Regions from separate parts of the Streptomyces sp. NBC_01717 genome, predicted to be linked through region 1. Evidence: predicted binding sites of a transcription regulator. Region 1 holds the regulator's gene; the other holds the start of a gene.
The links. The regulator HspR, encoded in region 1, represses chaperone genes until heat shock. The targets are predictions, from matches to a motif close to TTGAGNNNNNNNNNCTCAA.
Positions count from the first base shown of each region.

Region 1 (3,412 bases):
GAATCACTCGAGACGGTCGTCGCCAAGCTGGGCCTGCAGCAGTTCGGCACGGAGGGCGAGCCCTTCGACCCGACGATCCACGAGGCGCTGATGCACTCGTACGCGCCGGACGTCACCGAGACGACCTGCGTGGCGATCCTCCAGCCGGGGTATCGCATCGGCGAGCGCACCATCCGCCCCGCGCGGGTGGCGGTGGCCGAACCCCAGCCGGGGGCGGCCCCTGCGGCGGCGAAGGAAGAGAAGACAGACGACGAGGAGAGCGGTGGCACCGAGGAGGTCTGACATTTCGTCCGACCACCGAGGGGCCCACCGTCTGCCCCGGCGACCGGCCCTCGGGCCGGTCGCCCGGCCGATCGTCCGGAAGGAGGGACGTCGATGAGCACGAAGGACTTCGTCGAGAAGGACTACTACAAGGTTCTCGGCGTCCCCAAGGACGCCACCGACGCAGAGATCAAGAAGGCGTACCGCAAGCTCGCCCGCGAGTTCCACCCCGACGCCAACAAGGGCGACGACAAGGCGGAGGAGCGCTTCAAGGAGATCTCCGAGGCCAATGACATCCTCGGCGACTCCAAGAAGCGCAAGGAGTACGACGAGGCGCGCGCCCTCTTCGGCAACGGCGGCTTCCGGGCCGGTCCCGGCGGTGCGGGAGGCAACTTCAACTTCGACCTGGGCGACCTCTTCGGAGGCACCCAGGGCGGCGGAGCCGGCGGCCCCGGTGGTTTCGGTGGCGGCGGCGGTCTCGGCGATGTCTTCGGCGGCCTGTTCAACCGGGGCGGCGGTGCGGGGACACGTGTGCAGCCGCGCCGCGGCCAGGACATCGAGTCCGAGGTGACGCTCAGCTTCACCGAGGCGGTCGACGGGGCCACGGTCCCGCTGCGGATGTCCAGCCAGGCGCCCTGCAAGGCGTGTTCGGGCACCGGCGACAAGAACGGCACCCCGAGGGTCTGCCCGACCTGTGTCGGCACCGGCCAGGTGTCGCGCGGCAGCGGCGGCGGGTTCTCGCTCACCGATCCCTGCGTGGACTGCAAGGGCCGGGGCCTCATCGCCCAGGACCCGTGCGATGTCTGCAAGGGCAGTGGACGGGCGCGTTCGTCGCGCACCATGCAGGTCAGGATCCCGGCGGGCGTCTCCGACGGCCAGCGGATCCGGCTGCGCGGCAAGGGCGCTCCGGGCGAGCGCGGCGGCCCGGCCGGCGATCTGTACGTCGTCGTCCATGTCGACGCCCACCCGGTCTTCGGCCGCAGGGACGACAACCTCACGGTCACCGTGCCCGTCACCTTCGTGGAGGCGGCGCTCGGCGGCGAGGTGAAGGTCCCCACGCTCGGCGGCCCCCCGGTCACCCTGAAACTGCCGGCCGGTACCCCCAACGGGCGTACGATGCGCGCCCGGGGCAAGGGTGCGGTACGCAAGGACGGCACCCGGGGCGACCTGCTGGTCACCGTCGAGGTGGCCGTGCCGAAGGAACTGGGTCCCGAGGCGCAGGACGCGCTGGAGGCCTACCGGAAGGCGACCGCGGGGGAGGACCCGCGGGCGGAGCTGTTCCAGGCCGCGAAGGGAGCATGATGTGGACGGCCGACGACGTAATCCGTACCAACTGACCGATGACTCACCGGTGTACGTGATCTCGATCGCGGCCCAGCTCGCGGGCCTGCATCCGCAGACACTGCGCCAGTACGACCGCCTCGGTCTGGTCTCCCCGGACCGCACGGCCGGCCGCGGCCGGCGCTACTCGGCCCGCGACATCGAGCTGCTGCGCACCGTGCAGCAACTGTCGCAGGACGAGGGCATCAACCTGGCGGGCATCAAGCGCATCATCGAGCTGGAGAACCAGGTGGCCGCGCTCCAGCAGCGCGTCGCCGAACTCTCCGCGGCAGTGGACGGTGCGGCGGCGGCGATGCAGCAGCGCGAGGCGCAGGTGCATGCGTCGTACCGGCGTGATCTGGTGCCGTATCAGGATGTGCAGCAGACCAGTGCGTTGGTGGTCTGGCGGCCGAAGAGGCCGAAGGAATAGGCGCGGTTACGGCGTACGTACGACGGCCGAGGCCCGTCACCCGGAAACGGGTGGCGGGCCTTCCGCGTCGGTGCGGACGTCACCGTCCGGCTCAGCGATGCCCGACCGGACGATGAGCGCGCCCAGTTGGGTCCGGCTGGAGGCGTCGAGTGCCTGCATGAGTTTGGCGATGTGGGACCGGCAGGTGCGGACGCTGATGCCCAGCTTGCGGGCCACCGCGTCGTCGACGTGGCCTTCGACCAGGAGGCGCGCGATGCTGCGCTGTACGGCGGTGACGGGGGTGCCGGGGGCCGATGTGGGCAGTTGCTGGGTGAGGGGAGTGGCCTGCGCCCACAGGACCTCGTACATCTGGATCAGGAAGCGGATCAGGGCGGGGTGGCGGATCTCCAGGGCGACGTCCCGCGTGGCGTTTGCGGGAATGAAGGCGACCGCGCGGTCGAAGATGAGCAGTCGTTCCACGGTCTGTTCGACGGTGCGTACCTGGAGGCGGTCCGCGGGGACCTGGGCCAGGTACTCCTTGAGTCGGGGAGCGTACCGGGCCGAGTGCTGGTAGATGTGTCGCAGGCTGGCCCCTTGCTCGACCATGGACAGGGCGCGGGGCAGCGCCTCCGGCATTTGATTGAAGGGTCTGGTGCTGCCTGGCTGCATCGTCAGCACCTCCCTCGATGCTCCCGCCGTCGCGTCGCCGACGGCTGCCCTGATCTGTGGCTTTCCCTCGATGACGGTGATGGCGAGGTTGGGGTCCTCACTGACCACCGACGCCAGGGGGGCCAGCGAGTCCGCGAGGGCCGCGGTGCGCCGTATCCGTTCGTGGATCTCGCGGGTGACGGGCTGCAGCAGATGTGCCAGGGCGGCGGACGGTGGCACGGGGCGCATCCACGCGTCGTCCCGGGGGTCGGGGTGGACCAGGGCCATGTCGATGAGGCACGGGGCTGGTGCGAGGTCGGCGCGTGGGATCCGCCCCTTGCGGAGCGCCTCGGCGTAGAGCTGGATCGCGGAGTCACACAGCTCTCGCGCATCATGCGGGTGGACCGGAACTTCCCTGTCTACGGCCATCTGAGGGCCCCCCACTTTTTACAGTGCAACAAGCTGACGGTGGTGGAAGCGTAGTCATTGGGGGAGTGTTGCCGTGTCGGGGGTGATGAACTCCTCGGGAGCACAAGGGTCGTGGGGTCGTGGCTGTGTTCTCCCCCGTTGCGCGGTCACGGCACGCCTTCACGAAGGAAGCAGGTCGGACGCCATGTCGAACACCGACACACACAGTGGTTGCGCAGCGGCGATGTACGTGGCGGGTCAGTGATCCTGCTCAAGGATCCCGGACTGCGCTATGAGGTAGCCGAGTTGCGCACGACTGTTGCTGCCGAGCGCGGAACTGAGCTTGGCGATGTGCGCGCGGCAGGT
Region 1 is NZ_CP109178.1:4,522,682-4,526,093, reverse strand. Features, by position in the region: gene grpE (nucleotide exchange factor GrpE) at 1-282, shown strand, start outside; gene dnaJ (molecular chaperone DnaJ) at 376-1,563, shown strand; gene OHB49_RS20455 (heat shock protein transcriptional repressor HspR) at 1,565-2,011, shown strand; gene OHB49_RS20450 (LuxR C-terminal-related transcriptional regulator) at 2,048-3,067, opposite strand; gene OHB49_RS20445 (helix-turn-helix transcriptional regulator) at 3,305-3,412, opposite strand, start outside.

Region 2 (3,412 bases), 1.1 Mb from region 1:
ATGGCCGCGGACCTCCGCCTCGTCCCGCACACCGCCGAGCGCGACACGGACGAACTTGCGTCCCATGGCGTGCGCGACGCTCTCGCCGAGGGACGTCTTGCCTACGCCGGGAGGCCCGACGAGGGCCAGCACCGCACCACCGCGGCGCCCGCCGACGACCCCGAGACCGCGGTCGGCACGGCGCTTGCGCACGGCGAGGTACTCGGTGATCCGCTCCTTCACGTCCTCCAGGCCGGCGTGCTCGGCGTCGAGGATCTCCTTGGCCGCGCGGATGTCGTACGCGTCCTCGGTGCGCTCGTTCCACGGCAGCTCCAGGACGGTGTCCAGCCAGGTGCGGATCCAGGAACCCTCGGGGCTCTGGTCGGACGAGCGCTCCAGCTTGTCGACCTCCTTGAGCGCGGCCTCACGGACGTGCTCGGGAAGATCGGCGGCTTCGACGCGCGCCCGGTAGTCGTCGGACTCGTCCTCCGGGTCGCCGTTGAGCTCTGACAGTTCCTTGCGTACGGCTTCGAGCTGGCGCCGCAGCAGGAACTCGCGCTGCTGCTTGTCGACGCCCTCCTGGACATCCTTCGCGATGGACTCGGCGACGTCCTGTTCGGCGAGGTGTTCGCCGAGCCACTGGATGGCGAGCTTCAGCCGGGCGACCGCGTCGGCGGTCTCCAGGAGCTGCACCTTCTGGGTGGTCGTGAGGAAAGGTGAGTAACCGGAGTTGTCGGCGAGCGCGGAGATGTCGTCGATCTGCTGGACCCGGTCCACGACCTGCCAGGCGCCGCGCTTCTTCAGCCAGCTGGTGGCCAGGGCCTTGTACTCCTTGACCAGCTCGGCGGCCGCACCGGGAAGCGGCTCCGGGACGGACACGTCCACGCGTGTCCCCTCCACCCAGAGCGCTGCCCCGGGGCCGGTGGTCCCGGCGCCGATCCTCACCCGGTCACGGCCGCGGATGAGCGCACCGGGGTCGCCGTCGGAGAGCCGGCCGACCTGCTCGACGGTACCGAGCACACCCGTTCCGGTGTACGTCCCGTCGATCCGCGGCACGAGCAGCACCTCGGGCTTGCCGCCACCCGGCCGGACGGCTGCCTGCGCGGCCTCCACGGCGGCCCGCACATCGGTGTCGGACAGGTCGAGAGGAACCACCATTCCGGGCAGCACGACCTCGTCGTCGAGCGGCAGCACTGGCAAGGTCAGCGGAGTGACCGCGTTGGGCTCAGTAGCCATGATCTCCCCTTCGGCATTCAAGTTGAGCTATGCAGGCTCAATGCTCCTGAGCGACTTAATGTTCCCGCGGCCGTGTTCGCTCTCAGCGATCCCCCTTCCGCCTCGCCGCCACCTGCGAAATCCGTTCGCGGCCCGCCTAACGCACGGGGGAGAGTGCCCGCATGGGTGACACACGCGTGGACGACAGGGGCCTGGCCGAGGACGGGACGATCAGACATGAAGGCTCGCTGAGCCGCGTACCGGCGGCGTTCGCCCCCGTGGTCGAGGCGGCCCGCTCCCGGATCACCGATGCGTTCGGCGCCACGCAGCTGCACAGCGCCTACCTGTACGGCAGCATTCCGCGGGGCACTGCCATTCCCGGCGTCTCCGACCTGGACCTGCTGCGCGCCCTGTACGCCGAGCCGACCGCGCAGATGCGCATCGCCGCGGCCACCGGCCGCACCCCTTCGACGGACCCGGCACCCCTCACCACGCTCATCGACGACCTGGCGCCGCGGCCGGCAGCCGAATACCTCGCGGTGCACGGCTCGAAGGCGCCTCGCCGACCGCCGGCATCCGCGCGCCGGTGCAACAGCGGCGGGCGGGCCACCTGCCCTTCGACTCCTCGCGCCCCACCCGGATCCACCGATTTTGGCCCCTCCCGCGCCGTCCGACGAGGATGGTGGGACCCCATCCACCGCCTACCGGAGACCGAGGACATGCCGACCGCCGACCGCCGCACCGCTCACAGCCCCGTCACACTCGACCGCCGCGAGGGACCGTACGGGGAGGTCGTCCTGCGGGAGCGGGGGGACGACTTCGAGATCATCGCCAACGGGTGCTTTCTGATGGACACCGCGGACGGGCGCTCCGAACGGTTGCTGATCGATGCCGCACTCGCCGCACTGCCCGCCGGGCGGACGGATCCGGCAGTGCTCGTCGGAGGGCTCGGGGTCGGCTTCTCGCTGGCGCATGCCGCCGCCGAGCCGCGCTGGGGGCGAATCGCGGTGGTCGAACGGGAGCAGGCGATCATCGACTGGCACCTGGACGGGCCACTGGCCCGGATCTCCGCCGCGGCGCTCACCGATCCGCGGACGACGATCCTGGCGACGGACCTCGTCACATATCTGCGTACGACTACGGACCGTTACGATGCGTTGTGTCTGGACATCGACAACGGACCGGACTGGATCGTCACCGAGGACAACGGAAGTCTCTACTCCGCTTCCGGGCTGGCGGACTGCCGGGAACGGCTCAACCCGGGTGGGGTGCTGGCGGTGTGGTCCGCGCAGCCGTCCGCCGCCTTCGAACAGGCCCTGAAGAATGCCGGATTCGTTGGGGTAAGGACGGAGGAGGTGCGTGTTGCCCGAGGTGTGCCCGACGTGGTTCATCTCGCACTTCGGGACGACTGAGGTTCTCCTCCGGGTATCCGGGGCCCCCGGACGCCCGGGGGCCAAGCGCCACAAGACAGACACTCCGCCGCCTGCTTGCGTCCAACCCGTTCCCGTGCCGTTACACCCTGCGTAGCCGGGAACAGCCTGCTGGCTTTACGCTGCTGAGCGGCAAACGGGATCACCCACAAAATTCACAAGCGAAGACCGTGCGTCCGGGGGAATGACCCCCGCGAGAACGGGCAGGGGCGGGGCGATGGAACAGACACACACCACCCACAACGGTGTCGCGGCCACCCCGGGCGCGCAGCGCCGGGTGCTGGTGGTCGAGGACGACGCGACGATCGTCGACGCCATTTCCGCACGCCTGCGGGCCGAGGGCTTTCTGGTGCAGACCGCGCTCGACGGCCCCGCGGCCGTCGACGCGGCCGAGGCCTGGCAGCCCGACCTGATGGTGCTCGACATCATGCTTCCGGGCTTCGACGGCCTGGAGGTCTGCCGCCGGGTTCAGGCCGCGCGGCCGGTGCCGGTGCTGATGCTGACCGCCCGGGACGACGAGACCGACATGCTGGTCGGCCTCGGTGTCGGCGCCGACGACTACATGACCAAGCCGTTCTCCATGCGTGAACTGGCGGCCCGGGTGCATGTCCTGCTGCGCCGGGTCGAGCGCGCGGCACTGGCCGCCGTGACGCCGCGCAGCGGCATCCTGCGCCTCGGCGAGCTGGAGATCGATCACGCGCAGCGCCGGGTCCGGGTGCGCGCGGAGGACGTCCACCTGACGCCGACCGAGTTCGACCTGCTGGTCTGCCTGGCCAACACGCCGCGCG
Region 2 is NZ_CP109178.1:3,398,805-3,402,216, forward strand. Features, by position in the region: gene lon (endopeptidase La) at 1-1,215, opposite strand, end outside; gene OHB49_RS15255 (spermidine synthase) at 1,914-2,606, shown strand; gene OHB49_RS15260 (response regulator transcription factor) at 2,842-3,412, shown strand, end outside.
Region 2: lon (endopeptidase La) is a predicted target of HspR. The motif match lies at 1,238-1,256, and genes of this name have one in related genera.